Regions from separate parts of the Nocardioides zeicaulis genome, predicted to be linked through region 3. Evidence: predicted binding sites of a transcription regulator. Region 3 holds the regulator's gene; each other region holds the start of a gene.
The links. The regulator LexA, encoded in region 3, represses DNA repair genes until DNA is damaged. The targets are predictions, from matches to a motif close to TCGAACANNTGTTCGA.
Positions count from the first base shown of each region.

Region 1: imuA' (DnaE2-dependent mutagenesis accessory factor ImuA') is a predicted target of LexA. The motif match lies at 4,999-5,014, and genes of this name have one in related genera.
Region 2: ACFFJG_RS16980 (HNH endonuclease signature motif containing protein) is a predicted target of LexA. The motif match lies at 3,073-3,088, and genes of this name have one in related genera.
Region 4: recA (recombinase RecA) is a predicted target of LexA. The motif match lies at 3,710-3,725, and genes of this name have one in related genera.

Region 1 is NZ_JBHLXH010000002.1:173,643-180,722, forward strand. It holds gene ACFFJG_RS15355 (phosphoketolase family protein) at 1-1,785, opposite strand, end outside; gene ACFFJG_RS15360 (response regulator transcription factor) at 1,848-2,225, opposite strand; gene ACFFJG_RS15365 (tetratricopeptide repeat protein) at 2,341-2,856, opposite strand; gene ACFFJG_RS15370 (sensor histidine kinase) at 3,060-4,814, opposite strand; gene imuA' (DnaE2-dependent mutagenesis accessory factor ImuA') at 5,025-5,735, shown strand; gene ACFFJG_RS15380 (Y-family DNA polymerase) at 5,772-7,080, shown strand, end outside.
Region 2 is NZ_JBHLXH010000002.1:501,571-508,650, forward strand. It holds gene ACFFJG_RS16965 (MFS transporter) at 1-575, opposite strand, end outside; gene ACFFJG_RS16970 (hypothetical protein) at 640-912, shown strand; gene ACFFJG_RS16975 (methyl-accepting chemotaxis protein) at 995-3,007, shown strand; gene ACFFJG_RS16980 (HNH endonuclease signature motif containing protein) at 3,288-4,487, shown strand; gene ACFFJG_RS16985 (P-loop nucleotide/nucleoside kinase family protein) at 4,491-4,970, opposite strand; gene ACFFJG_RS16990 (hypothetical protein) at 5,422-5,925, shown strand; gene ACFFJG_RS16995 (RidA family protein) at 5,950-6,330, opposite strand; gene ACFFJG_RS17000 (DUF5709 domain-containing protein) at 6,459-6,929, opposite strand; gene ACFFJG_RS17005 (DEAD/DEAH box helicase) at 6,996-7,080, opposite strand, start outside.
Region 3 is NZ_JBHLXH010000001.1:1,309,271-1,316,350, forward strand. It holds gene nrdR (transcriptional regulator NrdR) at 1-213, opposite strand, end outside; gene ACFFJG_RS06455 (hypothetical protein) at 591-926, shown strand; gene ACFFJG_RS06460 (hypothetical protein) at 1,084-1,674, opposite strand; gene ACFFJG_RS06465 (hypothetical protein) at 1,848-2,366, opposite strand; gene ACFFJG_RS06470 (LysM peptidoglycan-binding domain-containing protein) at 2,681-3,031, opposite strand; gene ACFFJG_RS06475 (SDR family oxidoreductase) at 3,210-3,539, opposite strand; gene ACFFJG_RS06480 (SDR family oxidoreductase) at 3,557-3,997, opposite strand; gene lexA (transcriptional repressor LexA) at 4,155-4,877, shown strand; gene ACFFJG_RS06490 (NAD(P)/FAD-dependent oxidoreductase) at 4,990-6,207, shown strand; gene ACFFJG_RS06495 (sulfotransferase family protein) at 6,271-7,005, shown strand; gene ACFFJG_RS06500 (DivIVA domain-containing protein) at 7,019-7,080, shown strand, end outside.
Region 4 is NZ_JBHLXH010000002.1:10,664-17,743, forward strand. It holds gene ACFFJG_RS14605 (HipA family kinase) at 1-329, opposite strand, end outside; gene ACFFJG_RS14610 (PPK2 family polyphosphate kinase) at 326-1,180, opposite strand; gene ACFFJG_RS14615 (phosphoribosyltransferase) at 1,213-1,701, opposite strand; gene ACFFJG_RS14620 (regulatory protein RecX) at 1,748-2,530, opposite strand; gene recA (recombinase RecA) at 2,520-3,572, opposite strand; gene ACFFJG_RS14630 (DUF3046 domain-containing protein) at 3,780-3,974, opposite strand; gene ACFFJG_RS14635 (class I SAM-dependent methyltransferase) at 3,971-4,603, opposite strand; gene ACFFJG_RS14640 (DinB family protein) at 4,600-5,136, opposite strand; gene ACFFJG_RS14645 (GNAT family N-acetyltransferase) at 5,181-5,660, shown strand; gene ACFFJG_RS14650 (AMP-binding protein) at 5,671-7,080, opposite strand, start outside.

The sequences.
Region 1 (7,080 bases), on a different contig from region 3:
GTGCAGGTCGGCCTGCTGCGCGTCGAGCCAGTCGAAGCCGGGCTGCTTGCCCGAGACGACGACGTTGACGTAGTGCTCGCTGCGCAGGCAGTGGTCCATCGTCGAGAGCAGCGTGTTGGTGTCCGGCGGCAGGTACACGCGCACGACCTCGGCCTTCTTGTTGACCACGTGGTCGATGAACCCGGGGTCCTGGTGGGAGAAGCCGTTGTGGTCCTGGCGCCACACGTGCGAGCTCAGCAGGTAGTTCAGGCTGGCGACGGGCGGCCTCCACTCGATGGTCCGCGTGGTCTTGAGCCACTTCGCGTGCTGGTTGAGCATCGAGTCGACGATGTGGATGAAGGCCTCGTAGCAGCTGAAGAGGCCGTGGCGGCCGGTGAGCAGGTAGCCCTCCAGCCAGCCCTGGCAGGTGTGCTCGGAGAGGATCTCCACGACGCGGCCCGAGCGCGCCAGGTGCTCGTCGACGTCGCGGATCTCGCCGGCCCAGACCTTGTCGGTCACCTCGTAGACCGCGTCGAGCCGGTTGGAGGCCGTCTCGTCCGGCCCGAAGATGCGGAACGTGGTGTCGTTGTCGCGCACCACGTCGACCAGCCAGCTGCCCAGCACGCGGGTCGGCTCGTGGATGGAGGCACCCGGTCGCTCGACCTCCACCGCGGCCGTGCGCCAGTCGGGCAGGCGGAGCGGTCGCTTGAGCAGGCCGCCGTTGGCGTGCGGGTTGGCGCTCGTGCGCCGCGTCCCGACCGGCGCCTGCTCGAGCAGCTCCGGCACCGGCCGGCCGTCGACGTCGAAGAGCTCCTCGGGCCGGTACGAGCGCAACCACTCCTCGAGCTGCGCGCGGTGGGCGTCGTCGTCGCGGGTGCCGGCCAGCGGCACCTGGTGGGCCCGCCAGGTGCCCTCGACGGGCTTGCCGTCCACCTCGGCCGGACCGGTCCAGCCCTTGGGGGTCACCAGCAGCACCATCGGCCACGGACGCCGGTCCAGGTCGCCGTCCTCGCGAGCGGCGCGCCAGGTCTCCCGGATCATGTCGTGGGCCTCGTCGAGGGCCGCAGCCATCTGCCGGTGCACGTCGGCCGGGTCGTCGCCCTCGACGGTGATCACGTGGTGGCCGTAGCCGCGCAGCAGGCTCTCCAGCTCCTCGCGGTGGATGCGTGCCGGGATCGTGGGGTTCGCGATCTTCCACCCGTTGAGGTTGAGCACGGGCAGCACGGCGCCGTCGTGCACCGGGTCGACCAGCTTGTTGGCGTGCCAGCTGGCTGCGAGCGGGCCGGTCTCGAACTCGCCGTCACCGACGATCGCGGTGACGACGAGGTCCGGGTTGTCCATGGCGGCGCCATAGGCGTGCGACAGGACGTAGCCGAGCTCGCCGCCCTCGTGGATCGAGCCCGGGGTCTCGGGCGCGACGTGGCTCGGGATGCCGCCGGGGAAGGAGAACTGGCGGAACAGCCGGGCCATGCCGTCGCGGTCGTGCCCGATGGCCGGGTAGACCTCGGAGTAGGTGCCCTCCAGCCAGGCGTTCGCCACCGCTGCCGGGCCGCCGTGCCCGGGGCCGCACAGCAGGATCGCGTCGACGTCGCGCTCGCGGATGAGGCGGTTCAGGTGCGTCCACACGAGGTTGATGGCCGGCGTGGTCCCCCAGTGGCCGAGCAGGCGGGGCTTGATGTCCTCGCGCTCGAGTGGTCGTTCGAGGAGGGGGTTGCCGAGCAGGTAGATCTGCCCGACGGAGAGGTAGTTGGCTGCACGGAACCACTGGTCGAGCCGGTGGACCTGGTCGTCGGTGAGCGTCGCCATGCACCCTTCGTACCCGATGGAGGCGTCCCTGTGCAGGGGTCGTTGGTCCCCTGGGGCTCGGGTCAGCCGACCTCGGCGACCGGGGCCACCACGTGGTGCACGAGCTCGACCAGCTCGGCGAGCTTGAAGGGCTTGGACAGGACCTCGTCGGCCCCCGCCTCCAGCGACGCGGCGACGTGGTCGCCGCCGACGTGGCCGCTGACGACGATGATCGCGCCGTCGTAGCCGTCGCCGCGGAGCAGCTGGGTGGCCTCGAGCCCGTCCATGTCCGGCAGGCCGCGGTCCATCACGACGACGTGGACCTCGTGCTGGGCGAGCATGGTGCGTCCCTCGCCACCGGTGGCAGCCGCGACGACGCCGAAGCCGGCCCGCTTGAGGGTCAGCTCCATCACGTGGACGAGGTCGGGCTCGTCCTCGACGATCAACACGGTGGTGGGCATGTTGAAAACCTAACGACAAGATCCACAGGACGTTAACAAAAGCGTGAAGATGGCCCGATCTGACTAGACAGCACGTCCGGGTGACCCAGAGGTGCCGCCCACGCGCGCGGAGGCCTCAGTCGTCGCCCGGCCGGCCGGCGGCGTACCACTGCGCCAGACCCGCCAGCCCGGTGGCGTAGCGACCGAGGTCGGTGACCTCGCCGTGGTCGGTGACCACGGCGAGCAGCTCGGCCAGCGCCTCGTCGCCCCGGCCGAGCTCCTGGAGGGTGAGCGCGCGGAACACCCGCACCGACTCCGAGGCGGGGAACTCGCGCCGGGCGCGGTCGAGCACGTCCAACGACGCCTCGAGGTCGCCGAGCCAGCGCAACGTGCTGCCGTACTGGCACAGGCACCGGCGCAGCGGCTCCCCCGACAGACCGAGCCGCAGGGCCTCCTCGTAGAGGCCCCGGGCGGTGGCCTCGTCGCCGGCCGTGTCGTGGGCACCGGCGACCTCGTAGGTCAGGACGGGGTGCCCGGGGTGCTGGGCGAGCAGGTCCTCGAAGTACGCCACCGTCGGCGCCATGTCGTCGCGGTCGCGGCGCGCGTAGCCGAGGGCGATCGCGGCCTCGAGCTCGGGGGTCGTCTCACTCACGGCGGGAATGCTAGGCGGGCGCACCGACACCACCGCCTGGCCACGCGCGGGTGGTCGACCTCGTCGGGATCGGGATCGGGTGGACGCCACTGGTCGCCCTGCTCCTGCGCGGCATCCTGTCGGTGCCGTGGATGGTGGTGGCGTTCCTCGACCAGACCCGGTCGCGGTGACCGTGACAGGGGTGGTGACGCTCCGGTCCGGTGTCAGCGCGGGACCGGGGCGGCGGGGACCGGACGCAGGGGCAGCGTCGCCTCGAAGGTGCTCCCCCGCCCGGGCTCGCTGGTCACCTGCAGCGTCCCGCCCATCGCCTCGGCGAGCCGGCGCGCGATGGTCAGCCCCAGCCCGGAGCCCTCGTAGGGCCGGGTCGTCGACCCGTCGACCTGGGTGAAGGACTCGAAGACCGCCTCGAGCCGGTCGGCCGGGATCCCGATCCCGGTGTCGGACACGCTGAAGACGATCTCGGGGCGCTCGGGGGAGGTGCGCACGGTCGCGACCCGCAGGGCGATGCTCCCCGAGGGGGTGAACTTGAAGGCGTTGTCGAGCAGGTTGCCCAGCACCTGCTGGAGCCGTACGACGTCGCCCACCACCTGGCACGGCACGCCCGCGTCGCGGTGCCACGACAGCCCGACGCCCGACCTGTCGGCCACCGACCGGTAGTCGTCGAGCAGGTCGTCGAGCATGCGGTGCAGGTCGAAGGGCTGCTCGTCCACGTGGAGGCGACCGGCCTCGATGGCGGAGAAGTCGAGGACGTCCTCGACCAGGGCGCGCAGACGGGTGCTGGCACGGTCCATGCGCTCGACGAGGAAGCGCTGGTCGTCGTCGAGGGTGGTGTCGCGCACCATGTCGAGCGACCCCACCAGGGTGGTGAGCGGGGTGCGGAACTCGTGGCTCATCGTGGCCACGAAGAGCGACTTGGCCAGGGACGCCTCCAAGGCAGCGTCGCGGGCCGCGACCAGCTCGCGCACGTGCCGTTCCTCCGACGACATGAGCAGGGCGGTGCGGACCAGGGCGAGTGCCACCAGGAGGACCGAGCCGAGCGCGAGGGCCCACGGGTGGCTCTCGGCGTGGAGCATGTCGCTGCTCACCTCGAGGGCCGACGGGACGAGCAGCGGGACGACGGCGATGCCGAGCGAGGCCCGCCACCCCCGGACCTTCTCCTGCAGCACGTCGAGCCCGGTGTCCCCGACGGCGCCGAGGTTGGGGTCGGGGTGGGAGCGCCACGCCGACCTGGCCATGAGGACCGGTGCCACCATCCACCCGGCGTCGATGACGACCCGCCACAGGCCCTCGTAGGAGGTGACGAGGGAGCCGGTGTCGGAGAGGAGCCAGACGCTCACGCCGAGGGCGAAGGTGGTCCCGAGGGCGGACCGGGCGCGGGGGCTGAGCAGGGCGCGTGCCACGACCGCGAGCAGCACCGCGTCGAGGACGGGGTAGGACGCCCACACGACCTTGGCGAGCGGGCCGAGACCCTCCTGGCCGAGGATCGCACCGACGGCGAAGCGCCAGAACACCAGCACGCTGACCACGACGACCGTCAGCACGTCGACGACGAACGCCGGGTCGCGGCCACGGTCGGACCGGCTCCGCACGATGACCAGCCAGACGGCCCCGGCGAGCGCGACGTAGCTCGACATCCACATCGGGTCGGCCACCGTGACGTCGGTGGGGAGGCCGAGCCGGTCGAGCAGGTCCCAGGTGAAGTCCCCGAGGGCGGACAGCGAGATCCCGAGGGCGACGAGGCGGGGCACCGTCCGTCCGGCGCGGGGGCCGCGCTCGGCCCCGACCCAGGCGAGCACGGCGGCGCAGAGGAGCGTGCCGTCGTAGCAGACGCGGTCGACCCACCAGGTGTCGCTGACGGCGTAGCCGACGACCGCCGCCAGGAGGGCGAGGGACGCCGCGACGACGCCGAGGGACGGCCGGGGAGCGCGCGTCCGGGCGCCCGCGTCGTTCGTGCCCATCCCACCTCGCTCCGGTCTCGTGCTGAGGGTAAAGACTTCCACGGATCGACCATGGAGGAGTGACACTTCACCGCACAGGGGCCAACGTCCCGACCCCGGTGGGCCGCCCGGGCCATGCCGGAGTAGACACTTCTGGGGGGTGCACCACCCCTCCGGGCTGGCCCGGTCGGCTCGCTTGACTCGTTCGAACGCCTGTTCGATGATGGGGACATGTCCTCCGCCCGCTCGATCACGACGCTCGACCCGTCGCGGTCGGTGGTCGAGCAGCTGCGCGAGCGCGTGGCAGCGATGGAGCGCACGCCCGCCGGCGAGCCCGTCGCGACGCTGCCCGGCCTGGCCGGCGTCGTGCCGCTGCGGGCCGGGGCGACCTACGCGGTCGACTCCGCCTCGCTCGGGCTCGCGCTCGCCGCCGGCGCGTCGCGGGCCGGCGAGTGGGTGGGCTTCGCCGGGTGCGACGACTTCGGCGCCGAGGCCGCCGCCGAGCTCGGCGTCGAGCTGTCGCGCACCGTCGTGGTGCCCGACCCGGGCGAGCACTGGCTGGAGGTGACCGCGGCCCTCGTCGACGTGCTGCGGGTGGTCGTGCTGCGACCGCCGGCCCGGGTCGACGAGCGCACCGCCGGCATCCTCGACTCCCGCCTCCGCACCCGCTCGTCCGTGCTCGTCGTGCACGGCGCGTGGCCGCGGGTCGAGGCCCGGCTCAGCACCGCGACCTCCGGCTGGTTCGGCCCCACCTCCGGCACCGGCGTGCTCCAGGAGCGCCGGGCCCGCGTGCTGGTCCACCGAGGCGCCCGCCCGCCCCAGCACGTCGACCTCTCCTGGCCGGGGGTGCACCTCCTCGACCGCCCGTCCGTGGCTGCCGGCCGGGTCCGTGACGTCAGGGACGTCAGGGACGTCAGGGAGGCCCGTCGTGCCTCCGGGTGAACCTGCGGCCGGTCGACATGTCGGCAGGTCCTCGCGATGAGGGTGATGGTGCTGTGGTGCCCCGACTGGTCGGTGGTCGCCGCCCTCGACGAGGCCGGCCGGTCGCTGCGGGCGCCCGCCGCCGTCCTGGCCGCCAACGTCGTGGAGGTGTGCAACGGCCCCGCGCGCACCGAGGGCGTCCGCCGGGGGCAGCGCCGGCGCGACGCCCAGTCGCGCTGTCCCGAGCTGCTGCTCCTGACGGCCAACCCCGACCGTGACGCCCGCGCCTTCGAGCCGGTGCTGGCCACCGTGGAGGACCTGCGTCCCGGGGTGGCGGCGCTGCGGCCCGGGCTGCTCGCCGTCCGCGCCCCCGGGAGCTGGTACGGCTCGGAGGAGGAGGCCGCCGCCACGACCTGCCAGGCCGTGGTCGAGACCGGCGTCTGGGACGTCCGGATCGGCATCGCCGACGACCTGTTCACCGCCGAGCAGGCCGCCCGCACCGCCGACGTGCAGTCATGGGCCGTCGTCCCGGAGGGCGGGTCCCCTGCCTTCCTGCGTCGCCTGCCCGTGCAGGTCCTGGCCGACGACGGGCCCCGCGGGCGCGAGCTCGTCGGGCTGCTCCAGCGCCTCGGGCTGCACACGCTCGGCGACCTGGCCGACCTGCCGGGCGATGCCGTCGAGCACCGCCTCGGCGCCTACGGCGCGACCGTCCGACGCCGGGCACGGGGCGAGGACCGTGCCCTGTTCGCGGCCCGGACCCCGCCGCCCGAGCTCGAGGCCGAGGTGCCCTTCGAGCCGGCCCTGGAGTCGGTCGAGGCGATCACCTTCAGCGTCCGCACCACCGCCGAGCGCTTCGTCGAGCGTCTCGCCCACCACCAGCTCGTCGCGACGGCCGTGCGCGTGGAGGCCGAGTCCGAGGGCGTGGTCTGCTCCTCGCGCGCGTGGCTGCACCCGCGCCACTTCACCGCCCGCGACCTCGTCGACCGGGTCCACTGGCAGCTGCAGTCCGCCGGCACCGTCGAGGGGGTCGCCGGGGCGCTGCGGGCCCGGAAGGCCTCCGGCGCGGTCCGGGAGCCGATCGACCGGGTGCGCTTCGTCCCCGAGGTCGTCGAGCCCGCGGCCGCCCACGGCGAGGCGCTGTGGGGCACCGCCTCCGACGACCTGGTCGAGCGGGGCGTGGCCCGCGTGCAGGGCATGGTCGGCTTCGAGGCGGTGCGCCGCCCCGTCCTGCAGGGCGGGCGCAGCCCCGCCGCCCGCCAGGCCCTGGTCCCGTGGGGCGAGCGCCCGGTCGACCTGCGCCCCCGCGACCGGCCCTGGCCCGGACGTGTGCCGGGGCCAGCGCCGGTCCGGGTGTTCGCCACTCCCC
Region 2 (7,080 bases), on a different contig from region 3:
CGCAGCACGGCGGCGAGGCGGAGCGCAGCCGGGATGCCGAGGACCGGGAGTGCGCTCAGGCCGAACGCGACCGCCCAGCCGAGCCGGTCGGCGATCCACGGACCGGCCGGCAGCAGCACGAGGTTCGGCAGGGCGACCGCGAGGCCGTACGCCCCGATCGCCTCGCCGCGGCGATCCGGGTCCACCAGCGCGGCCGCCGCGGCGCTCCCGGTGACCGTGAGCACGCCGAACCCGACGCCCCGCGCCGCCGACAGGACGAGCACCGGCGCGAGCGCGTCGCCCAGCGACATCAGGACGCCCGGGGCGCCGAGCAGCGCGAGCCCTGCCGCGAGCACCGGTCCCCACCCGAACCGCTGCAGTGCCCGCGGCACCAGCAGCTGGGTGAGCACCGTCGCGAGCAGCAGGACGCCGTTGACGAGCCCCGCGCCCGCCGTCCCCGCTCCGCCGCCGACGACCCACAGCGGGGCGACCGGGAGGAGCAGCGCGTAGCCCGAGAACCCGGCGCACGTCATCACCGCCAGGGGCACCATGCCCGGCTCTCGCCAGATGGAGGCGCGTGCCGCACGAGGTCCCACGGGGACGAACGTAGACGAGGGGCCCCGGCGCCCGGCGCACGCCCCGCGCACCTAGCCTGACGGGATGCGGATCGTGCTGCTCGGCGACAGCCACCTCGCACGCGTGCGTCGCGACCTCGCCCTCGTCGGACCCGACGTCCACAACGCCGCGGTGGGTGGCGCGACCTCCCACGACCTCGCCGTCTGCCGCGACCTCGACGTGCACGTCGTCCACGCCGAGCAGGTGGTCGCGCCGCTCGGCGCCGGCGCCTTCGTCGACGACGGGCTCCACCTCACCGGCGACGCGTACCGGCTGCTGCTGCCGGCGATCGCCGCGGGCGTGCGCGCGGCAGGGTGATGCGGCGCGGCGCCCCGTGGACGCAGCGAGATGCCCGACCGAAATCTGCAGGATGCGCGAGCGGCTGCCGATCAGGCCAGGCGTGACCAGTGTCGTCGACTCCCCCGTCCGTGCCCGCCTGCGGCTGCGCTCCATCCGCGTCCGGCTCGTCCTGACCGTGCTCGCGGTGGTGACGGCCATCCTCGTCCCGCTGACGCTGGTCTCGACCGTTCGCACGTCGGACCTCGCCACGGATGACGCGCAGGAGTACACCCGTGCCCTGGCGTCCGGGGAGGCCGTCAAGGTCGACCTGCAGATCACCGCGGCGTTGGACACGGTGCGTACGCTGGCCTCGACGTTCGAGTCCCTGCACGCCAGCGGGGACGCGACCCGGCCGGAGCTCACCCGCATCCTGCGCGCCACCCTCGACCAGCACCCCGAGTTCCTCGGGGTCTCGACCGGCTGGGAGCCCGACGCCTTCGACGGCGAGGATGCCCGCTTCGCCAACACCCCGGGGAACGACCAGACCGGCCGCTTCATCCCGTACTGGTACCGGGACGACGCGGGCCTGCACCTCACCCCGCTCACCGACTACGACACCCCAGGAGTCGGTGACTGGTACCTGGTGCCGAAGAAGACCGGCAAGGAGACCGTCGTCGACCCGTACTCCTACGAGATCAACGGCGAGCAGGTCCTCATGACCACCGCGGTGGCTCCGATCATGATCGACGGCGCGTTCGCCGGCGTGGTGACGGCCGACTTCGGGCTCGACGCCCTCAGCGAGGGCATCGCCGACGTGCGCCCGTACGACACCGGCTACGCCGCCCTGCTGAGCGGTTCGGGCGTCGTGGTGGCGCACCCGGACAGCGACCAGGCCGGCACGTCGGTCACGGGCGCGACCCTCCAGCGGGTGGAGGAGGCGGCTTCCTCCGACAGGAGCGTCGTCGTGACCCGGGACGACCCCTACCTCCACGACGAGGCGATCACGGTCTACCAGCCCGTCGAGCTCGGCACCGAGTCGACGTGGGTGCTGGCCGTGTCGGCACCGTCGAGCAGCGTCCTGCAGGAGGCGCACTCCCTGCGGAGGCTGTTCCTGCTCCTGGGCCTGCTCGGGCTCCTCGTCGCCGCCGGCCTCGCGTGGCTCACCGCGCGATCGGTGACCCGACCGATCATCGGGCTGCGCAACCGTCTCGCGGAGATCGCCAGCGGAGACGGCGACCTCACCCAGCGCGTCGACGAGACGCGCGCCGACGAGATCGGCGAGCTCGGAGCCCAGTTCAACCGGTTCACCGACAAGATCGCCGAGCTCGTCGTCAGGATCCAGGAGCGTGCTGGCTCCCTCAGCGCCTCGGCCGGACAGCTCTCCCAGGTGAGCGAGCGGTTGAGCGAGGGCGCCAGGCAGACGGCCGAGGAGACGGGCGAGGCGTCGGCGAACGTCGGCGAGGTCTCCCACAGCGTCTCCAGCGTCGCCGCAGGTGCCGAGCAGATGGGTGCCTCGATCCGCGAGATCTCCGCCAGCGCCTCCGACGCGGCAGCCTTCGGCGGACGGGCCGTCGAGCAGGCCCGGCAGACGGAGCGGACCGTCACCCGCCTCGGCGAGGCCTCGCAGCAGATCGGCGAGATGGTCAAGGTGATCAACTCGATCGCCGACCAGACCAACCTCCTCGCCCTCAACGCCACGATCGAGGCAGCGCGCGCCGGGGACGCCGGCAAGGGCTTCGCCGTCGTGGCCGGCGAGGTCAAGGACCTGGCGCAGGAGACCGCCCGGGCGACCGAGCGCATCGTCGGCATCGTCACCGACCTGCAGAGCGAGACCCGCCAGGCGGTCGGTGCGATCGGCGACATCACGGCGACGATCGACCAGGTCAACCACTTCCAGACGACCATCGCCGCAGCGGTGGAGGAGCAGTCGGCGACGTCGAACGAGATGAGCCGGGGCGCCGCTCACGCCGCCAGCCGGGCCGGTGACATCGACCGGGTCGTCTCGCGCGTCGCCGCCGGCACGGAGGCGACCACCCGCAGCAGCGCCGAGACCGGGCAGGCCGCGCACGAGATCGCCGCGATGGCGGCGGACCTCAACGAGCTCGCCGGCACCTTTCGCGTCTCGACGCACTGACCGCACCGCGTCTGGGCATCACCGTGTGCATCCGTCATTGACCTTGGTGACCGCCCACCATATAATCGAACAGATGATCGAGCGCAAGCTCGGGCCCTCCGGATAGCCACGCACCAGGCTGTACACACCTCACGACACAGGCCGTTCCCCGTTGTCGACGCGCCCTCCGGGCGCAGTGAGGCCTGGTCCCGTGAGTGCCCTGCCGGCTGATGAACCCTGGCACGTGCCCGGTGTCACGGCTGCGCCGTCACCGGACGGGCCGTCGCCACGTGTGGCGGCGGTGCTGGGGCGGCTGGGCGAGGTGCTCGACGAGCTGGGTGAGGTGTCCCCCGGCCTGGTGTCCGACGCCGACGTGGTGACGTTGCTCGACGCGGCCACCGTCGCAGCAGGTCGCGTGGCCGCGGTCCAGGCACTGACGGCGGGCGAGGCGGACCGACGTCGGCTGGGTGACCGGGTCGGGGCGCGGCACACCCACCACTGGTGGGCGGACCGCAGCCAGCTGACCCGCGCCGAGGCCGGGCGACTGACCGGTCTCGGGCAGTCGCTGACCGTGCCGGAGCACGCCGCGGTCGCCGCGGCCCTCGCGGTCGGCACCCTGCGCGCCGAGCAGGCCCGTGTGATCGTCGAGGCGGTCGACGCGCTCCCGGACGGCGTCGACGACGTGCTGCGAGCTCGCGCCGAGCAGGCGATGCTCGGGTTCGCCCGCCAGCACGACGCCCGCGGCCTGCGGCGAATCGGGAAGCGGATCCTCGACACGCTGGCCCCCGAGGTGAGCGAGGCCCACGAGGCCGCGACCCTCGAGGCCGAGGAGCGCCGCGCCGCCGAGGTCGTGGCCCTCACGATGGTCGACGACGGCGAGGGCCGCTGCCACGGCCGGTTCACCATCCCCTCCCACGTGGGCGCGATCTTGCGCCGAGCGCTCCTCGCGCTCGCCAACCCGGCCCGTCACCCCCACGGCGAGCCTCGGAGGCCGACCCGCCGCCGGATGGGCGAGGCGTTCGTCGAGTACGTCGAGCGCTACCCGATCGACGCCACCCCGCAGACCGCAGGTGTGGACGTCACCGTGGTGGTCACCATGACCCTCGAGCAGCTCCTCGGCAAGCACGCCACCGCCCTCCTCGACGACGGCACCCGCATGTCTGCTGCCCAGGCCCGTCGGCTCGCGTGCGAGGCCGGGATCATCCCCGCCGTCCTCGGCGCCGACGGACAGGTCCTCGACCTCGGCCGCGCTAGACGACTGTTCTCCAAGGCGCAGCGCCTCGCGCTCGCCCTCCGGGACCGCGGCTGCACCGCGAGAGGGTGCGAGACCACCGCGGCCGGCTGCCACGCCCACCACGACGACCCCTGGTCACGCGGTGGCGCGACCGATCTCGCCAACGGCCGGTTGCTCTGCCCTCACCACCACCGCCTCGCCCACGACCCCCGCTACGCCAGGACCCTCCACGCCGACAACCGGGTCACCTTCACCATGCGGACGTGACGGTCACCGGTCGACCACCTCGAGCGGCCCCTCGTCGGAGGTGGGAGGTTCAAACACCGCGAAGTACTCCCGCGCCGACTCCTCGGTGAGCGGCCAGTCGTCCGGGCCCCTGCCGTGCCGGTCGCCGACCCGGCTCACGATGGTGGCCAGGCTCGTCGCGACGTGCACGGTCTCGGGCACGACGTCGTGGGGTGCGAGCAGCGCGCGGTACTCCTCGCGCTGCCGCCTGAACCAGAAGCCGAAGTCGAGCACGACGTCGTCGTCCGCCGCGACGTGCCGCAGCAGCCGCTCCTTCAGGTCGGCGGCGACCTCGGCTACCACGTCAGCCGACGGGATCGTCGTGATGCCGCGGTCCCAGAGCTCGACCTCGAACGACAGGCGCGTCCAGCCCTCACGCTCGAGGCGCTTGGCGTACGTCGTCTTGCCGGCGCCACCGGGTCCGCACATCATCACGACCCGGGCTCGTCGTGCTCCGTCCACCACGGAGCGACGATACGTCCGCGCGTCCAGGTCCACGCACGAGCGTGTCCGGGTGGAGACTGACGCCATGGACACGGGGGTGCCGCCGACGGACGACCCGACAACCCTGGTCGAGGCTCGCTGGGTCGTCGCCTTCCGAGGGACACGTCCGCATGCGCGGGTGTACGGCAGTGTGCTGGGTCCGTCCGTGCTCGTGCCCGGGCCGGAGGACGAGCCGTGGCAGGTGCTTCTCATGGGTCCCGACAGCGCACCGGCGTCCGCCGTCGTCCGCGCGATCTCCTGGCCGTCGAACCCACTGGGCCGCTTCGGACTGGTCGATCCCGGCGCACTCGCGCTGGGACGGTCGGACGACAGACGCATGCTGGTCGTGCCGACAGGTCCGACGACCTATCTGCCGTGGACCTGGACGCGGCACGCCGGCGCAGGCCTCGACGCGCCCCTTTTCGACGCATTGGTGGACGAAGTGGCCGCGCTCAGCAGCGGGGCGGACACGGCGGACATCCGCGCCGTCCTCCTCGCGGACTCGGCGGACGGCGACCCGCTGCGCGGGCTGGTGGCCCTGCTCGGGCTGCCGGTGACAGCGGCGGACGTCCTCGAGGTCGCCGAGGCCGACGTGTCCCGCCTCGGCGAGGCGCTGCTCCCGGCGGACGGACGGCGCCACATCAAGGCGCTGATGGAGGCCACGAGCGCGACGCACGGCGACCTGTGGGCGGAGATCGCAGCAGGCATCCACCCCGGGTCCCGGCGCAACCCGCTCGCCTCGTTCTTCGGGGCCATGTGGATGGTCCTCGGGACCGCGCTCGGCCTCGTCGGGGCGCTGGGCCTGGTCGTGGGCAACAGCACGGGGGCCTCGGTGCTCGGCGTGGAGTCCCCGCTGGCCTGGGTCGCGATGGCCGTCGCCCTGGTGTGGTTCGGTCGACGGCGGTGGCGCGGCGCACGCGCGACCCCGCCAGGTTGACGACGCGTCCGACCGACCGCGGCCTCAACCCAGGTAGGCCGTCATGCGGATCGAGATCCGCAGACCCGGCACCTCCGGCCCGAGGCGGGCGGCATGGCGGGCGGGAGGATCGGTCGGGAACCACCGGGCGTACTCCTCGTTCATCCCGGCGAAGTCGGCCGGGTCCGAGAGCAGCACGCCGACCTCGACCACGTCGTCGAGCGAGCCGCCGGCCTCGCGGAGGATCGCCTCGCAGTTCGCCAGCGCCTGCGCGGTCTGGCTCTGGACGGTGTCCCCCGCCATCCGGCCCGTCGCCGGGTCGAGGCCCGTGGTGCCCGACACGAACACGAACGACCCTGCGCGAACAGCCTGGCTGAACAGCGGCGAGCCGGGCGCGCCCGTCGCCCTCACGACCTCCCGTGGCATGTCACCACCTCCGGGACCGATGCTCCCACCGGCCGGTGGCCACGACCAGCCCCGGAGACGGCGAACGGCCGCGCCCCGGGGTCCCGGGAGGCGGCCGTCCGGCAGCGGTGCGGCTCAGTCGGTGAGGCTCAGTCGTCGTCGCGGGCGTCGGGGTCGGGGCCGCGGGTGATGTGCATGGCGGCCTCCTCGGCCGAGGCGCCGGCGCCGTCGATGCCGACGTCGGTGGCCAGCTCCTGCTTGTCGGTGTCCTCACCGAGTCCCTCGTCGGGCTGGACCAGGCGCCCGGCACGCTCGTCGGCCTCGTCGAGGCCGAGCTCCTCGTCGAGGGCGTTCTCGTCCTCGTGGTCGGAGTCGTCGTCCTCCTCGGCGTAGGGGTCGATGTCGGGCTCCTCCTCGGCCAGCTTCTCGTCGAGGGACTCCCCCTGCAGCCGCTCGGCCTCGGTCGGGTAGTCGTCGTAGCCCTTCGGGGCGCGGTCCGGCGGGGAGTAGCCACGGTCGAGCACGTCGTCGACGTCGCCGTCGGCCAGGGTGTCCTCGGGCTGCAGCTGGTCCTCGTCGTCGATCGACATGTCGAGGTAGGTCTCGCGATCCTCAGTCATGCCTACAGACCTACCGGACCCCACAGGCCGGGACAAGGGCCGGACGGGTGGGCCCGGGTGGCGGGGTCAGCCGAGCTCGCGCTCCAGCGCGTCGGTGAGCAGCGCGACCAGCGCCTCGGTCTGGATGTTGGCCGAGGACCCGACCTCCTCG
Region 3 (7,080 bases):
GCAGGCCTTGCGGACGCCGGCGATGGCCTTGTCACGGTTGAACGGCTCGGTGGCGCCTGAGCGCTTGAGCACCGTGAGCTGCATCTTCTCCACCGTGCTGAACCGGCGGTCGCACGCCGAGCAGCTGCGGCGACGGCGGATCGAGCCGCCGTCGTCGGCGACGCGGGAGTCGAGGACCTTGGTGTCCTCGTTCTTGCAGTACGGACAGTGCATGGCAGCCCTCCTCCCGTCGTCAGGGCGCGCTTCGCACACCCGTACAACGGGTCCGCGCCTGTGGATCTTCCTGTGGACATCTAGGCTTGGCCTGTGCGTAGAGACCCATGGCATGTGCACCAGATGTGGATAACTACAGCGGTGTAAGTACTAGATGTAGTGGTTACCGTACGTCGCCGTCACAACGCTTGGCAAGTGAGCCGGACGGGTCAGATCGGGCTTCGGGCGTGTCGTCGGCAAAACCGCAGGTCAGTGATCGTTCGTCTATTTCCGGCCCGGCGTGTCGCGCTTCCGGTGTGCTCCGGCGGGTGGTCCTGGCGTAGTCCGAACGGGCTATTCGGCCCCTCTGGATGGATCGAGCGGGCACAATGTCCCGCGTGACGGGGAAGCGGGCGGGATCGCGGCGAGCAGCCCCCGCGTCGTCCGCCCGGACCTCTCCCCTCGCGCTGGCGATCTGCGTCGGGATCACGCTGTGCGTGGTGGCCTGGGGCTACCTCGTCTACGCCGCCATCGACTTCGGTACGGCGGCCCGCGGGGGCTCCGGCTCGTCCGCCTGGATGTTCATGGCGCTCGCCTGCCTCGGCGCGATCGCGTGCCTCTTCGTCGGCCTGCTCCTCGTCGCCCGGCTCTCCCGGACCCTCGGGATCACCCGCGAGCCCCCCGCCCCCGGCGAGGCCCCACGGCCTATCGGCGGCAAGCGCGCGGCACGCTGAGCGCCGCCTTCCGCCTTGTGCGGTATCGGTGACGTACCAGGTACGTCACAGGAACCGCACTCACGGCCGGTGTCGCTCGGATGCAGGCGGGGCAGCTGCGCAGAGCGGAAGATCCGAGCCACCGGATGGCTCGGATCTTCCGCGTCGTCGATCGGACCTAGCGGAGAACGAGCTGCGGGAGCGCCTCGACCACGTCGAGGTCCTGAGCCGCGCCTTGCACGGTGACCGTCTCGTTGATCGGCGTCCATGCTCCACCGCCGATGCGGTACTCGCCCGAGTACGTCGTGTCGAGACTGACCGTTACCGGGTCCGCCTGCGTGTAGACGTGGGTGACGTCGAGGTACGGGTTCGGACGCCCCGGGCTGGCACTGTCGACGCCTGTGCCATCACCGAAGTGGAACCGGTACGTAACCTGGACGGCCCGGATCTCGACCTGACGGCCTGCAATGCGGACCGTCTGTGTGATCGGCTGGTCGTCGTCGGTGTAGAAGTTCGTCTCGAAGTTGACCAAGGTCTTGCCGCCCGGTGGCTGAACGACCAGCTCGGAGGCTGGCCACTCGATCCGCTTGAACTGCCTGATGATCAACGCGAGGACGTTGACCTCATCGACGTCGGCTTCAGGGACGCAGACGTCGCCGACGTCGACACCGTCCATGAACACGTCGTGGACAAAGCCGCTCGCACCGTTCTCCACGCATTCGACGTGGTCCGCACAGATGCCGCCGTTGCCGCACTGGATCGTGACCACCCAGGTGTGTGTTACATCAGAGCTAGATGAGCTCTGGAATTCCGCATAGGTCCACTGGCATTCAGCGTTGACTCCAAGAATGCCGACCTGGCTCGAGCACCCATCGGCGGTCGCGGTTTCGCTCAGAGCCATGAGCCCTCCGGAGGCCAGGAGGAGGGCAAGCAATAGACGGATCATCGTCTCGCGTACGCGGCTACGAACCATGCGCCTGGCTCGCCATTGAGCGTCAGCTGATACTGGCCAACACCGCTCGGCAGTCGCTGATCGACTTGTCCGTTCTTCAGCCGCACCACCGTTTCAGGGGTATCTAGATCCAAGTTGAATGTTGGCGGATCATCCGCAACTGACTTCAACAGGCTGATGGTCGCGCCGCCAAACTCGATAGACCCGCCCGCTTCGTAGATCGACTGGACCTGATCGGCGGCCTGACCACAGGACTGGCACTGACGCGAAAGCTTCCGGAACTCGGCGACTTCACCGGTCTGCTGCATTTCGTTGCTCACCTGGACCCACCGGCGTACAAAGTCCTCCGCGCTCTCGGCCTCCGCCGTCTCGGACTCCGTCGGCGAGGGCGAGGCGCTGGTCGGGTCGGGCATCTTCGGCGTGGGGCTGGGCTCGGGGTCGCCGTCGGAGCACCCGGCCAGCAGGAGCGGGGCGAGGACGGAGAGCGCGAGCGCGCGGCGTACGTGCATGAAGGGCCTTCCCGAGACAACGTCAGCACCGGTGAAACTACCCATCCGGAGCTGCCGAGAAACAGTCCCAGGAGCCGATCTGTGGACAACCGCGACCAGGGTGGCGGCAGACGACACCCGGAGGAGGCCGGCCCGTGTCGTATGCCGCCACCCTCACCACGGCAGCCCGGCAAGCTGCGTAGCCGACACATCGGAGATCGACTCGCTCAACCTGCTCCCGACATGCGCCGAGGGGCGGGCCTGGTGGCCCGCCCCTCGGTCTTCCCCTTGGTTCCACCAGCCGGGGTCGAAGCGGCTGATGGAGGCCTCGCGCGTCAGTCGGTGACGACCGGGACGCGGAGCTTCTGGCCAGCCGAGAGGCTGGCGGACTCGAGGGCGTTGAGCCGCTCGATCTGATCCATCGCGGAGCGGACGTCGCCGTCGGTGGAGATGTCGCTGGCGATGTCCCAGAGGGTGTCGCCCGGGGCGACGGTGACGACCTCGGTCGGGACCTGCTGGCCCGCCGAGTCGGTGCCGACGGCGCCGCCGGCGAGCATGACCGCCACCCCGAGGACCAGGAACAGCGAGGTCAGGAAGACCACGAGCCGGCCGCGCCGGGTGAGCCGCACCGCCGAGCGACGGGCGGACGTGGCGGTGAAAGCGGGGGAAAGGCTGAGGGTGCTCATCGTGGCCTCCTGGGGAAGATCAGCCGGGTGTCTCGGTCGAAGGAATGTCTAGTGATGACCACCGACAGTGGGTCGGTCTCGCTCAGACGTTCGATCGAACGTGTGTACGACGATAGAGCAGGTGTTCGAACAGATCAAGGACCTGGGCGAACAAATGTTCGACGGCCCCGAAGGCGGCTCAGCGCCGACGCATCGACCGCCGCCCCTGGGCCGCGAACAGCCCCACGACGTGCGGCGCCGCGCCGGGTGTGAGCGCGGCAGCCCGCGCCACTCCCCCGCGCCAGCCCGGCACGGTCCGCACCACCCGCCGCGAACCGAGGAGGGCGACCGCGGCCGTCGCGACCTGGTCGACGGTGAGGATCGGGCCGCCCGAGTGCACCAGCTGGGCTCCCATCCCGTCGGGGTCCTGCGCGGCGAGCATCGCGGTGTCGGCGCCGTCAGGGCACAGCGCGTGCACCCGGACCCCGCGGGGCGCCTCGGCGTTGACCGAGGAGCTCAGCGACACCACGCCCGCCTTCGTCGCTGCTACACGCTGTAGCCGGGGGCCGGGGTGAGGCCGGCGAGCGAGGCGACGTTGACGACGTCACCTCCGGCGGGCCCGAACGCGTCGAGCGCCGCGCGGGTGCCCCACATGGTGCCGAGGAGGTTGACCTCGACCAGGCGGCGCACCTGCTCGTCGGTCAGCGCGACGAGCGTCCCGTCGTCGCCGACCCCGGCGTTGTTGAACCAGGCCGCCAGCGGGGCGTGGCGCGCAGCCTCGGCGGCCACCGCCCGGTGCGCGTCGGGGTCTCGCACGTCGTGGACCAGCCCGGCCGCTCCGATCTCTTCTGCGGTCGCGGTGACCGCCTCGGAGACGTCGGTGACCACGACCCGGTGACCGCGGGCGACCATCCGCTCGGCGATCGCCCGCCCGATCCCACGCGCCCCACCCGTTACCACACAGCTCGTCGTGCCCACGCTCGCCATGCGGCCGACCGTAGCGACACGCGGGTTCGAACAGGTGTTTGATCCGCGGGCGTCCGCGGCGCTACGGTGGCCCCACTGCTCCGGGTGGACGGAGCACGACACCAGCAGCACACCAGCAGCACGTCAGCAGGACACCGTGCCGGGAGGACTGAGCCAGATGGCCAAGCAGGACGACAAGAACGTCATCGAGATGCCCGACGGCCCGCCGGACGCCACCGGCCTGACCCCGCGCCAGCAGCGCGTGCTGGCCACGATCAAGGACTCGATCGAGACGAAGGGCTACCCGCCCTCGATGCGCGAGATCGGCCAGGCGGTCGGGCTCACGTCGTCCTCCAGCGTGGCCCACCAGCTGCGCGTGCTCGAGGGCAAGGGCTTCCTCAAGCGCGACCCCAACCGGCCCCGCGCGCTCGAGGTGTTCCTGCCCGAGGTGATGGCGGCGCGCCGCTCGATCTCGAGCGCCGACGAGTCGAGCGTCGACGAGACCGGGATCGGCGACGTCTCCCCCACCGCGGTCAACATCCCACTCGTGGGCCGCATCGCCGCCGGTGGCCCGATCCTCGCCGAGGAGCAGGTCTCCGACGTCTTCCCGCTGCCCAAGCAGCTCGTCGGTGACGGCACGCTCTTCCTCCTGGAGGTGTCCGGCGACTCGATGATCGACGCCGCGATCTGCAACGGCGACTACGTCGTGATCCGGCAGGAGCAGACGGCCACCAACGGACAGATCGTTGCGGCGATGATCGAGGGCGAGGCGACCGTGAAGACGTTCCAGCGCAAGGACGGCCACGTCTGGCTGCTCCCGCACAACAGCGCGTACGACCCGATCCCCGGCGACAACGCGACCATTCTTGGTGTCGTCACGGCGGTCCTGCGCAGCCTCTGAGGCACTCCTCGCCCGGCCTTCCGACGGCCCTCCACCCTGCGGGGCGGAGGGCCGTTGATTGTGGTGCACCGAGCGGACACGATGGCGGGACCACCCATCGCGAGGAGCCCGCATGAGCCAGGTCCAGGAGTCCTACGACTACGTCGTCGTCGGCGCCGGCGTCGCCGCCACGAGCGCCGTGAAGGGGATCCGCAGCCAGGACCCCTCCGGCACGGTCGCGGTCCTCGGCTCCGAGCCCGACAGGCCGGTCTACCGACCCGACCTGTCGAAGGCCCTCTGGCTCGACGCCGAGAAGAGCCTCGACGACTCGTGGCTCTCCGGCGACCTCGAGGACGACGACGCGGTCGACCTCCTCACCGACACGACGGTCAGCGCGATCGACCCCGGTGCCCACGCCGTACGCCTCGCCGACGGCACGACCGTCACCTACGGCAAGCTGCTGCTGGCCACCGGTGCCGAGCCGCGCACGCTCGACCTCCAGCCCGGCCCGCGCGTCCTCTACTACCGCACCGCCGCCGACTACCAGCGGCTGCGCACCCTCGCCGGCCCCGACAGCCACGTCGTCGTGGTCGGCGGCGGCTACATCGGTTCGGAGATCGCCTCGGCCCTCGTGCAGAACGACGTCTCCGTCACCCTCGTGCTCGACCTCGAGGACGTGCAGGAGCAGATGTTCCCCCGTGCGCTCGCGGCCAGCCTCACCAAGGCGTTCACCGACCGCGGCGTGACGGTGGTGCACGGCTCGGTGAGCGCCGGCGAGGACACCGGCGACGGCGTGCGGATCCGGCTCGACGACGGCACCGAGGTGGTCGGCGACGCAGCCGTGGTCGGCGTCGGCGTGCAGCCGCGCACCGGGCTCGCCGAGGCTGCCGGGCTCGAGGTCGACAACGGCGTCGTCGTCGACGAGCACCTGCGCACCAGCGCGGAGGACGTGTACGCCGCGGGCGACGTGGCGTCGTACCCCGACGCCCTCCTCGGCCGACGCCGCGTCGAGCACGTCGACCAGGCCGAGAAGTCCGGCGAGCACGCCGGCAAGGTGATGGCCGGCGCCGGCGAGGCCTACGAGTACACCCCGATCTTCTGGTCCGACATCTTCGACGCCGGCTACGAGGCGGTCGGCGAGACGAAGTCCGACCTCGACATGGTGGAGGACTGGAAGGACGGCCAGCTCGGCACCGGCGTCGTCTACTACCTGAAGCAGGGCTCCGTGCGCGGTGTGCTGCTGTGGAACGTCTGGGACAGCACCGACCAGGCTCGCGAGGTCATCAGGGAGACGCGTGACGCGCCGCTCGACGACCCCGAGGTGCTGCGCGGCCGGATCCCGTTCGGCTGACGGGGTCTCGAGGCTCGTCGCCGGAGCTCCTCGCACCCCGGCGCCCGGTGTAGCCTCGCGGCGATGTTCGAGCACGCCGGCGCGACCCCGTCCCCCGAGGTGTTCCGCACCCGTCCGGGCAACCGGCGCCGGCTCACTCCGCCGGGCGAGGCCGAGCTCGACCGGCTGGGGCTCGCCGGGGAGGCGTCGGCGTGGCTCAGCCCGCTGGCGTACAACCTCACGGTGAGCCACAGCCACCGGTTCGTCTGGTACCGCGTGGCGAAGGTGGCGACCCGGACCATCCGCCACCACTGCGAGAGCCATGGCGTGAGCCTGGACGTGGACCACGCGATGCGGGTCAGGTACCCCCTGGCCAGCTTCACCGACTACTTCACCTTCGCCTTCGTGCGCGACCCGCTCGACCGGTTCGTCTCGGCGTGGCGCGACAAGGTCGTCGGAGCCAACTACTACTCCTTCGACGACGCGACGCACGCCCGGATGCAGACGGTCGAGGAGTTCGCCCGCTGGACCGCCGCGCAGGACCTGTCGGCGGTTCCCGGCACCGACCAGCACCTCACCCTGCAGAGCCGGATGATCGATCTCAACCGGGTCGACTTCGTCGGGCGCCTGGAGACCTTCGACCGCGACTTCGCCGAGGTGTGCGAGCGCATCGGCGCGCCGACCGTGCCGACCGCCCCGCGGAACCAGACCGCGCCCGGCGGGCAGGACCGCCGGGTCTCCGACGAGCTCCGCGCGCTGGTGACCACGATGTACCGCCGTGACTACCAGCTCTTCGGCTACGACCCCGACCGCCCGTAGACCGGAGCCCGCCATGACGCTCGCCCAGCCCCGCTTCGCCACCACCAAGCTCACCGAGGGCTACGACGTCGGCGA
Region 4 (7,080 bases), on a different contig from region 3:
TGGCCGTCGACGCCGAACGAGCCGGGGAGGAAGTCGATGCCGAGGTTGGGCCCGACGCTGGCGTTGAGGAGGTCCTGCACCTCCTCGTCGGCCTCGTAGCGGGCCAGCTCGGGGTCGAGGTCGAGGACGACGAGGCGGGGCGTACGCAGCCCGAGACGCGTGGCCAGCTCGCTGACGACGACCTCGGCGACGAGGACCTTCGCGCCCTGGCCGGCACCGCGGAACTTGCAGACGTAGGTGCCGAGGTCGTCGGCCTCGACGACGCCGGGCAGGCTGCCGCCCTCACGGAGCGGGGTGACGTAACGGGTGACGGTGACGGTGGGGATCACTGGACCGGCGACTCCGCGGCCAGCCGCTGCTGCTCCGCCTCCACGTCGAAGTCGGCCTCGGGCCAGGCGAGGTCCAGGCCGCGCAGGGTCTCGAGGAGCAGCTGGCCGATGGCCAGGTTGCGGAACCACTTCTTGTCCGAGGGCACCACGTGCCACGGTGCGAGCTGGGTGCTGGTGCGCTCGAGCACCACCTCGTACGCCTCGCGGTAGGCCGCCCAGTGGGCGCGCTCGTCGAGGTCGCCTGGGTTGTACTTCCAGTGCTTCTCCGGGTTGGCCAGCCGCTCGGCGAGGCGGGCCTTCTGCTCCTCGGCGCTGATGTGCAGCATGCACTTGATGATCGAGTACCCCTCGCCGACCAGACGGGCCTCGAAGTCGTTGATGGCGCCGTAGCGTCGCTCGATCTCGTCGGGCTCGGCAAGGCCGTGCACGCGGGCGATCAGCACGTCCTCGTAGTGCGAGCGGTCGAAGACGCCGATGAACCCTGCCGGCGGCAGGCCCTTCTCCACGCGCCAGAGGAAGTCGTGGGCCCGCTCCTCCTCGGTCGGCGCCTTGAACGAGGTGATCCGCACGCCCTGGGGGTCCACCAGGCCGATGGTGTGGCGCAGCACCCCACCCTTGCCGCTGGTGTCCATGCCCTGCAGGACCAGCAGCACCCGCTGCTCGGAGCCCACGGTGCACTGGGCCCACAGCCGCTCCTGGAGGTCGGACAGCTCGTCGCCCATCGCGAACAGCGTGTCCTTGCCCTCGCTCTTCGAGCCGTCGAAGCCCGGGGCGACATCGGTCTCGATCGTGGTCAGGTCCACTGGACCGGCGGGCAGCCGGAGGGCCTCGGTGATGGCGGACGTCGTCATGGGCACATCATGGCCCACCGGCCCGCGCCGCCTCAGTGCGCCAGGCCGTCGCCGACCACCGGCGGCAGCACCGACCACGGGAAGTCGATCCACCGGTCGGTCGTGCGCCAGGAGTAGTCGGGGGTGATGACCGAGTGGGGCTTTTCGTAGATGACCACCGTCCGCGCCTCCGCGACGTGTCCCTCGCAGAAGTCGTGGACCAGCTCGAGGGTGCGTCCGGTGTCGGCCACGTCGTCGGCGACCAGCACCTTCAGCCCGGACAGGTCGATCGCCGCGGGCGTCGGCGGCAGCATGATCGGGACGTCCAGGCGCTGGTCGACCCCGGTGTAGAACTCGACGTTGACCACCGACAGGTTCTTCACCGCCAGGGCGTAGCCGAGTCCCATGCCCAGCGCGAGGCCGCCCCGGGCGATCGACAGGATCATGTCGGGCGCGAACCCGGAGTCGGCCACGGCCTGGGCCAGCTCGCGGGTGGCGGTGCCGAACAGGTCGTAGGTGAGGACCTCACGCTCGTCGTTCACGCCGCCCATCCCACCAGAGGACGTCGAGCGGGCGGAAGGGGGGTGATCAGAGGTCGGGCGGCTCGAGGTCGTCGACGCCCTCGACGTCGGCCAGCGCCTCGCGCACGACGGCGAAGGCCAGGCCCGAGGAGTACCCCTTGCGTGCCAGCAGCCCGGCCAGCCGCCGGGTGGCGACCTGCGGCTCGAGACCGCGCATCGAGCGCAGCTTCTTGTCCACCAGCGCCCGGGCGGCAGCGCGCTGGTCGTCGTCGTCGATCTGCTCCAGCGCCTCGGCGGCGGCCTCGTCGGCGACGCCCTTGCGGCGCAGCTCCTGCCGGAGCGCGCGTGGCGCCAGCCCGCGGCTGCGGTGGCGGCTCTCGACCCACTGGCGGGCGAAGGCGGCGTCGTCGATCAGCCCCACCTCGGTGAACCGGTCGAGCAGGCCGGCGGCGATCTCGTCGGGCACGCCCCGCTTCGCCAGCTTGTCGGCGAGCTCCTGACGCGTGCGGGCCTGCCCGGTCAGGGTGTCGAGCAGGACCCTGCGGGCGACCGCCTCGGGGTCGGCCTCGACCTCCGCGGCGGCGGCCTCCGCGCGCGCGAGCTTCGCCGCCTCGCGCTCCTCCCAGGTGCGGTGGCGGGCGCGCCCACCGGCGCCACCCTTCTGGCGGCCGGAGCGGGCCGACCGACGGGGTCGACCCGGCTCCTCGTCGCCAGTGCTCCCGGCAGGGCCACCGGGCTGCCGCGACCCCGGCGCGGTCGGCGTGGACGGGGTCTCCCCCACCCATGCCTTCACGCCGAGGCCGACGTCACCGACCCAGTCGGGCGCCGGACGGCGCTCCTCAGAAGTCATCGACCCCGATGGGCTCGTCGCTCAGGCCGTCGGCGGGGGCGTCGACGACCGGCGTCACGCCGAGCTTCTCCAGGATCAGCTTCTCGATCTCGTTGGCGAGGTCGGGGTTGTCGCGCAGGAAGTTGCGCGAGTTCTCCTTGCCCTGGCCGAGCTGGTCGCCCTCGTAGGTGTACCAGGCGCCGGCCTTGCGGATCAGGCCCGCCTCGACGCCGACGTCGATCAGGCCGCCCTCGCGGCTGATCCCCTTGCCGTACATGATGTCGAACTCGGCCTGCTTGAACGGCGGGGCGACCTTGTTCTTGACGACCTTGACGCGGGTGCGGTTGCCGACCATGTCGGTGCCGTCCTTGAGCGTCTCGATGCGGCGCACGTCGAGGCGCACCGAGGAGTAGAACTTCAGCGCGCGACCACCGGTCGTGGTCTCGGGCGAGCCGAACATCACGCCGATCTTCTCGCGCAGCTGGTTGATGAAGATGGCCGTGGTGCCGGCGTTGTTGAGGGCACCGGTCATCTTGCGCAGCGCCTGGCTCATCAGGCGGGCCTGGAGGCCGACGTGGCTGTCGCCCATCTCGCCCTCGATCTCGGCCCGGGGCACGAGCGCGGCCACCGAGTCGATTACGATCAGCGACAGCGCGCCGGAGCGGATCAGCATGTCGGCGATCTCGAGCGCCTGCTCACCGGAGTCGGGCTGGGAGACGAGCAGGGCGTCGGTGTCGACACCGAGGGCCTTCGCGTACTCCGGGTCGAGCGCGTGCTCGGCGTCGATGAAGGCGACGATGCCGCCGGCCGCCTGGGCGTTGGCCACCGCGTGGAGGGCGACCGTCGTCTTTCCGGAGGACTCCGGACCGTAGATCTCCACCACGCGACCGCGCGGGAGACCGCCGAGGCCGAGCGCCACGTCGAGGGCGATCGACCCCGTGGGGATCACCTCCAGCGGTGCACGCGTCTCGTCGCCCAGTCGCATGACCGAGCCCTTGCCGAACTGCTTCTCCACCTGGGCGAGGGCGGCGTCGAGGGCCTTCTCGCGATCTGCACCAGCCATGGCTGTGTCCCGTTCTAGTCGTCGTGTGAGGTGAGGTACGTCTGCGACGCTAGGGCGAGCCACCGACAGTCCCTGATCAGGACCGCCACGGCTGTGGACAACCTCGCCCCTCGTCGTACCTGTGGATGCACAGTAGCCCGAACAGGTGTTCGACGCGCGCTCCGCGTCGGCGTGTCGCGGCGCATCTGCCCCGACCGGCCGTCGCGGTCACCGCTCGCTGTCGGGCAGCTCGAGCTGGCGGTGCACGGCGGCCCACACCTGCTTGGGCGGCACGCCGGCGTCGAGCGCCTCCTGCGTGGTGCGGCCGTCGAGGTCGCGCAGGACGGTCAGCTCGGCCCACGTGCGGGAGTAGGCGGGTCCGAGCGCGTCGTCGAGCCGGGCCCAGAACTCGGTGTGCCTCATGCCGACACCCCATCACGGACCGCCGACACCTCGAGCCACGACTCCCCCCGCGAGCCCGGGACGCCCGAGCGCAGCCCCTCGACGGACCAGCCCGACCCGGCGACCACCCGCCGCAGGTCGTCGGCGCGCCAGTAGGTGAAGTGGCGTGGCCGGGTGACCGACCCGTGCGTCGACCATCCCTCGCCGTCACCCTCCTTCCACGACGCGCGCAGCAGGCCCCCCGGTCGCACGACCTTCGCGAGGCGGGCCAGCACGACCGGCAGGTCGTCGCGGCGGACGTGCAGCAGCGAGGCGTTGGCCCACACGGCGTCCCACGGTCCGTCGGGCGAGGAGAGGTCGTCCGCCAGCGGGTCGAGCAGGTCGCACACGTGTCCCTGCTGGCGCAGCAGCGCCACGAAGCCGGGGGTCACGTCGGTGCGGCGCACCACCAGCCCGGCCTGCTCCAGCAGGAGCGCGTCCCGGCCGCCACCGGAACCCACCTCCAGCACGCGCGCGCCGGCGCCGAGGCGCGCGGCGAACGCCGCGAGGTCCGCCCGGACCGCCTCCGGCACGGGGGGCGAGGCCTCGGCGTACGCGACGGCGTCGAGGTCGTAGGCGTGGACCGTGCGGTCGAGAGCCTCGTCCCTCACCGCACGCCCACGTCGCGGAGGTGGTGGACCACGTCGTGCAGGTGGTACGCGCCGAGCGAGGCCACGGTGAAGCGGTCGCCGTTGGAGCGCACACCGGGCCGGTCCTTCGTCGCGTCCGTGACGGAGGCGTAGACCTCGGCGACGTGACCCGCCGCCTCGACGAGCGCGGCCGACACGGCGGCCGGGTCCTGGTTGCCGTAGTCCGCCGCGACGGCCGTCGCGTCCTGGTCCCAGTTGGCGAAGGTCGGCTCGTCCTCCTCGAGCATCGAGCGCAGCCGCTCGGCGAAGAGGACGTGCACGTCGCGCACGTGGCAGCCGTACTCCAGCGCGGACCAGACGTCCGGCTCGGGACGTTCTGCGACATCGCCGCGCTCCAGCACCCGGGCCCACGTCGTCGCGGTGTCGTGGAGCAGGTCGGGGAGGTCGTCGAGGCGCTGGGCGGAGGCATCGAAGCCGCAGTCGGGGCAGGGACGCTCCAGCACCCAGGTCCAGTCCTTGGTGTCGGGCACGATGCCGTCGGGGGTCGCGGTCATGCGCCTCATCCAACCCAGCGGCCGCCGGGGGCACAATGCGCGGCGTGGACATCCGCCGCGCACTTCCTGCCGACCTCCCCGCCGTCGCCGCGATCTACGAGCGCGAGGCGCGCGAGGGGCACGCCACCTTCGACGTCGAGGGACGCCCCTTGGAGGCATGGCGCGAGAGGCTCGTCTCCGACGACCACTTCCTCGTCGCCGACCGCGACGGCGTCGTCGTCGGCTACGCGACGTCCGGCCCCTACCGGCCCAAGCCCGCCTACGGACGCACCCGCGAGACCACCGTCTACGTCGCTGCGGGCCACCAGGGCCTCGGCACCGGGCGCCGGCTGTACGACGCCCTCCTCGCGTTGCTCGCCGAGGACGGCGTCCACGTCGTGGTGGCCGCCGTCGCCCAGCCCAACGACGCCAGCATGGCGCTGCACCGCGCGTGCGGCTTCGAGGTCGTCGGGACGATGCGCGAGGTGGGGCGCAAGCACGACCGCTGGGTCGACCTGGTCTGGCTCCAGAGGCTGCTGGGCTGAGCGCCCGCGGTCAGGCCAGGCCGAGCTCGCGGGTGGACACCTCGCGCATCTCGACCTTGCGCACCTTGCCGGTCACGGTCAACGGGAACTCCTCGACCACCATGACGTAGCGCGGGATCTTGTAGTGCGCCAGCTTCCCGGTGGCGAAGGCGCGCACGCCGTCGGCGTCGAGCGGTGCGGCCCCGGGGCGCATCCGCAGCCAGGCGCAGAGCTCCTCGCCGTACTTCTCGTCGGGGACGCCCACGACCTGCACGTCCTCGATGTCGGGGTGGGTGTAGAGGAACTCCTCGATCTCGCGCGGGTAGATGTTCTCCCCGCCGCGGATCACCATGTCCTTGATCCGCCCGGTGATCCGGACGTAGCCGTCGTCGTCCATGACGCCCAGGTCGCCGGTGTGCATCCAGCCGTCGGCGTCGATCGCCTCGCGAGTCTTCTCCTCGTCGTCCCAGTAGCCCAGCATCACGGAGTAGCCACGCGTGCAGAACTCGCCCGCCTCGCCGCGCGGCAGCGTGTCGCCGGTGACCGGGTCGACGATGCGGATCTCGAGGTGCGGGCACACGCGGCCCACCGTGCCGACCTTGCGCTCGAGGGAGTCGTCGCGGCGGGTGTGCGTCGAGACGGGCGACGTCTCGGTCATGCCGTAGGCGATCGTCATCTCGTCGATGCCCGCGCTGATGAGCTTCTTCATCATCTCCTCGGGGCAGGGTGAGCCGGCCATGATGCCGGTGCGCACCGACGTCAGGTCGTAGGAGGCGAAGTCGGGCAGCGCCCACTCGGCGATGAACATCGTCGGCACGCCGTAGAGCGAGGTGCACCGCTCGTCGGCGGTCGCCCGGAGGGTGAGGGCGGGGTCGAAGCCGGGCGCCGGGATCACCATGGTGGCGCCGTGCGTGGAGCAGGCGAGGTTGCCCATGACCATGCCGAAGCAGTGGTAGAAGGGCACCGGGATGCAGACCCGGTCGACCTCGGTGTAGCCGCACACCTCCCCGACGAGGTAGCCGTTGTTGAGGATGTTGCGGTGGCTGAGGGTGGCGCCCTTCGGGAAGCCGGTCGTGCCGGAGGTGTACTGGATGTTGATCGGGTCGGTCGGGCTCAGCGAGGCCGCCCGCTCGGCCAGGTCGTCCGCGGTGACGTCGTCGCCGTCGGCGAGCAGCCCGCCCCAGCTCTCCTCGTCGTCGAGGTGCACGACGCGCTGGAGCGCGTGCAGGTCGGCCCGGGTCTCCTCGATCATCGCCCGGTAGTCGCTGGTGCGGAACGAGGAGGCGCTCACCACCAGCCGCATGCCCGACTGGTTGGCGACGTAGGCCAGCTCGTGCGTGCGGTAGGCCGGGTTGACGTTGACCAGGACCGCCCCGATGCGGGCGGTCGCGAACTGCACGAGCGTCCACTCGGCGCTGTTGGGGCCCCAGATGCCCACCCG